One region of the Pseudarthrobacter sp. L1SW genome, then DNA from elsewhere that is predicted to be linked to it. Evidence: predicted binding sites of a transcription regulator. Region 1 holds the regulator's gene; the other holds the start of a gene.
The links. Region 1 encodes Rex, which represses fermentation and respiration genes when NADH is low (regulators of the CRP and FNR family bind a similar motif). Its sites were predicted from a motif close to CTTGTGAANNNNTTCACAAG; they were not measured.
Positions count from the first base shown of each region.

Region 1 (2,387 bases):
CGTTCCCAGCGCTCCGGTCAGCCCCAGCCGGGTGGAAATCACGGTGGCCACTTCAATGGGTGTGGCGGTGACCAGCCACACCCGGCGGCCAACACGCAGGTGCTGCTCCGCCAAGGCTTTGGCGCCGGGCCAGATCCGCGAGGCGATCATCTCGTCGTAGACCTCTTCGCCCAAGGCCTTAACGTCGTCGACAGTGATCCCCGCGGCCAGGGTGAGGGCGGAATCGCGCACCGCGTGGACATCGTCGATGTTCTCGCCGCGGGCCACGAACTTGAACTGCTTCCAGGCGAAGCCGGCGGCCTGGGTCATGGTGAAGGCGCCGCGCTGGTGCATCTTCCGTGCAACGTGGAACAGGCTGGCGCCGCGCATCAGGGTGTTGTCCACATCGAAGAACGCCGCCTCGCCCGGCTGCGGCGCAGCAACCGGCTTGGTGACTACGGCGACGTATTTCTCCTCGGGCATGGACTTGAGTCTAGCCAATCCACTGTTCATTCCACTGCGCCCTCGCGCTGGACGTCGCAGGGCTCCGGGCGACGGGGATACCGTTAAGGCATGGCCACACCCCGCGTCCTCCTCATCACCAAAGCAGACTGCCACCTTTGCGAAGACGCGCGCGACGCCGTCGGGCGGGTTACGGCCTTGCTGGGACTTGAGTGGAACGAAGAGTTGGTGGACCACCAGCCGGAACTGCGTGAGCGCTATGCGGAGGAAATCCCCGTGGTGCTGGTGGACGGCGTGCAGCGGGATTTCTGGAAAATAGACGAAGCCCGCCTGGAACGCGTGCTCCGGCGGGCCATGGCGCAGTAGGGGAGCAGTTCTTGTGATGGCTCGGGTATCGGTGCGGCACCTGCTTTGTTGGCATTGCTGATGGGGCTCTAGAGTGGAGTCACAACGCAATGCGAGGGAGGAGCTGGTGGCTTCGCTGGATTCAACTCCCCAGGCTGTCCCGGACCTGCCGGGAGCCACGGGCATGGCAGCCAAGCAGATTCCGCCGGCTGCGGTGGCACGGCTGACCCTCTACCTGCGCGCCCTCAACACCCTGCTCGCAGAGGGGGTGGAACGCGTCTCCTCAGAATCCCTCGCCGAGGCCTCCGGCGTCAGCTCCGCCACCCTGCGCAAGGACCTCTCCCACGTGGGCTCGTACGGAACCCGCGGCGTGGGCTACGAAGTGCAGTACCTGAGCCGGCACATCGCCGCCGCCCTGGGACTCACGCACGACTGGAAAGTGGCGATCGTGGGTGCCGGCAACCTGGGCAAGGCCCTGGCACGGTACGGCGGCTTTGAATCCCGCGGCTTTGACGTGGTTGCCATTTTTGACGCGGACCAGATGGTGGTGGGCAACGAAGTGGGTTGGCTGCGGGTAAGTGACGTGGCCGACCTGGAAACCGTGCTGCACCGCACGGGTGCCAACATGGTGGTGCTGGCACTGCCCGCCGCCGTGGCCCAGGATATTTGCGACCGCGTGGTTGCGGCCGGCGTCCGCAGCATTCTGAGTTTCGCGCCCGTGATGCTCCAGGTGCCGGAAGGGGTCAACCTCCGCAAGGTGGACATGGCAACGGAGCTGCAGATCCTTGCGTACCACGCACAGCGGGCGCAGGCCCCGGGCCAGACCGCCTAGGTTTCTGGCGGTACCGTCTGGTTCCGGGACCCACGCCCGCAGGGTGGTGTGGTTGGACTACCGGCCGTAGGGGTTGCCCATACCGCCGCCGTACGGGTTGGCGAACGGCTGCTGCCTCCGGAAATACGGAGCTGCGCCCGGCAGGTAGAGCAGCACAATGGCCGCGATTCCCAACAATGTGCCGATGGTCGCGAAGCTGGGAGGACTGAAGAGGCCGAGGACGGAAAGGGCCGCGAAGACTGTGCCCAGGATGCGTGCCCAGTTCTTGCCCTTGCGGACAAAGAACGCCACCAGCAGGTACAGCGCCAGGCCAATGATGGCAAACACCACCAGGGTGCCGGCGATGACGCCCTTCATATCCTCGTAGGTGACTCCCGCGCCGGTGCCCTGGACCTGGCTGTCGAAGACATCACGGAACCGGGGATCGTCCAGCGTGGCGAGGCCGGCAAGAGCGGAGACGACGAAGATGGCGGCCGAGGCGATCAGCAGCCAGAACGAAATGTTGACCAGCTGCGGGACGCCGGCGCTTCCAGAGGGCTGGGGCTGCTCCGACGGATACTGCGCGTAGGGGGACTGGCCGTACGGCTGCTGCCCGTACTGCGGGGCGTTCTGCCCGTACTGGGGTGCGCCGGACTGCTGTCCGTACTGCGGGGCGTTCTGTCCGTACTGGGGTGCGCCGGACTGCTGTCCGTACTGCGGGGCGTTCTGTCCGTACTGGGGTGCGCCGGACTGCTGTCCGTACTGCGGGGCGTTCTGCCCGTACTGGGGT
Region 1 covers NZ_CP078079.1:3,284,786-3,287,172, reverse strand. Annotated here, with positions in the region: gene KTR40_RS15245 (HAD family phosphatase) at 1-462, opposite strand, end outside; gene KTR40_RS15240 (glutaredoxin family protein) at 553-807, shown strand; gene KTR40_RS15235 (redox-sensing transcriptional repressor Rex) at 914-1,618, shown strand; gene KTR40_RS15230 (hypothetical protein) at 1,676-2,387, opposite strand, start outside.

Region 2 (2,387 bases), 1.2 Mb from region 1:
CCCCACTCCGGACTGGCCGGCCTCGTAGCCCCACAGCCCTTCAACAATGCCGCCGTCAACCACCCCGCACATTCCGGGCACTTCACGCAGCTCCGCGCCATTCATGACGTGGCAGGTTGAGGTGCCCATGATGGCCACCAGCTGGCCCGGATCTACAGCCTTCGCGGCCGGGGCAGTGACGTGGGCGTCCACGTTGCCCACAGCCACGGCGATGCCCTCCGGCAGCCCGGTCCAGGCCGCGGCTTCGGCAGTCAGGTACCCGGCGGCTTCACCCAGGCGGCCGATGGTGTGCTCCAGTTTGGCGCTGACGAAATCCTTGAACTGCGGATTCAGGGCGGCCAGGAAGTCCGTGGATGGGTAGCGCCCATCCTGGTAGATGCCCTTGTAGCCGGCGGTGCAGGCATTGCGGACATACTCGCCGCACAACTGCCAGACTATCCAGTCAGCAGCCTCCACCCAATGGTCCATTGCCGCGTAGGCTTCCGGATCCTCCTCCAGCAGCTGCAGGCCCTTGGCGAACTCCCATTCAGAGGAAATGAGCCCGCCGTAGCGGGGAAGCCAGGTTTCGCCGCGCTCGGCGGCCAACTGGTTGATCCTGTCAGCCTGCGGCTGTGCCGCATGGTGGCGCCACAGCTTCACGTAGGCGTGCGGACGGCGTTCGAACCCTGGCACTTCATTCAGCGGCGTGCCGTCCGCCTTGGCCGGCACCATGGTGCAGGCGGTGAAGTCCGTGGCAATGCCGACGACGGCGGCCGGGTCAATCCCCGCCTCGGCAACAGCGGCGGGAACCGCGTTGCGCAGGACCTCCCGGTAGTCGTTCGGTACCTGCAGGGCCCATTCGCCGGGAAGCCGCACCGTTCGTCCGTCATCGCCGCGGCCAGCCACGTCCTCCGGGAGGGAATCCGTCACCACGGCATGCGGATAGTCGTAGACACCGCTGCCGAGTTCCTTGCCATCCCGAACCCGCACCACCACCGCACGGCCCGAGAGCGTTCCGTAGTCTACGCCGACAACGAATGTATCCGGGGTACCCACTGCGTCCATAAGAAGCTTCCTCCATAGCTGCCGCAGCTTCGCGGCCTGACCACAATTGTGAGCGCTAACAGAAGTGAAGTCAACAGGGGAAAGTCAAGAGGAAACGATTGTGGGTTCCAGGCATATTCGCAGGCAGCCCGGGTAAAGGCAGGAAGACTGGAAAGACGGCCACGGGAGGAAGCGATGGAGGGTGCATCAACCGCGCCGGCACCTGCAGGCTCCAGCCGGACCACACGGGGCGCTTCCCCTGCGTGGCTCGCCGGCCCCCTTTCCGCCGGGCTGGGCCTGGCCGCCCACGTGGTTGCCGGCGGCCAGGCACCCGGCATCCTCATCGTCACCGCCCTGGCTGCCCTGCTGGGGATGGCCGCGTCGATAGCTGCCTCGATCTCGGGCGAACGCCGGCTCCCGGGGTGGGCTGTACTGCTCGCCGCCGGCCTGGTGCAGCAGCTGCTGCACCAGGCCTTCGACGCGTTTTCCACAGCCAGCGGCCTTTCCCTTCCCGGCCACCACGGAGGAGCGCCGGACCCGCGGGCGCCGGACCCGGCAACACCTTCCGCGGAAGGATCCGGCGCTGCCCACTCCCCGCACCTGATGCTGCACCTCCACGCCGCAGCCGCACTGGCGGCCACGGTTTTGGCCACCCAAGGGGCCACGTTGCTGTCAGCGGTCCAAGGGCGGAGCCGCTCAGGTGTTGAGCGTGCCCCGGACGATGCTGACGCTTGAATGGGCGGGATTGCCGTCCACGGGCTCGTCCGAGACGTCAACAATGGGGTATTCCGAGAGCTGCAGGCCGGCGGGCAACTGGAAGGTTCCCGAATCGGAATTCATTACACCAAGGCTCACCAGCCTGGAGAGGTCGGGGGCGATCAGCCAGACTTCCTGGTAGCCCTTCGCCTCGTCCTTGCTGAGCTGTATCTCCAGGGCACGGGAACCGTCCGCTGCCTCCACCACCTTTGCCGAACCGGCGGCGGAGAACTGGGCAAGGGGCGTAAGGTCTGCTTCAGCAAGCGGCCGGGGCGCCTGGTTGAGCGACCAGACAGCTCCCGCAGTGACCAGGACAGCCGCCGCGGCAGCAGCCATCCAGGTACCCGGGCGCTGCCACCAGGCTGTGGTCCGGCGCCGGGCAGGGCCGGTTCCAGCCCTGTCCTGCAGGGAAACAGGCCCCGCCGCGGCCTGACCGCTGGCTGCCTCCCTGCGGCCCTCCGCCGCCCCACGTTCGGCCGCCGCCTGGGCTTCGGCCCCCGCTTGGCGCTCGCCCGCCGCCTGGGGCCCTGCCGCTGCCTGCCCGGCCCCGGCCTCAGCCCTGGCCAACGGATCTTCCTGCACGGCCGCGGACAGGCCCAGCTCCCTGT
Region 2 covers NZ_CP078079.1:351,082-353,468, reverse strand. Annotated here, with positions in the region: gene araB (ribulokinase) at 1-1,044, opposite strand, end outside; gene KTR40_RS01690 (hypothetical protein) at 1,219-1,758, shown strand; gene KTR40_RS01685 (anti-sigma factor) at 1,720-2,387, opposite strand, start outside.
Region 2: the regulator Rex is predicted to act here: its motif matches at 1,090-1,109, upstream of araB (ribulokinase).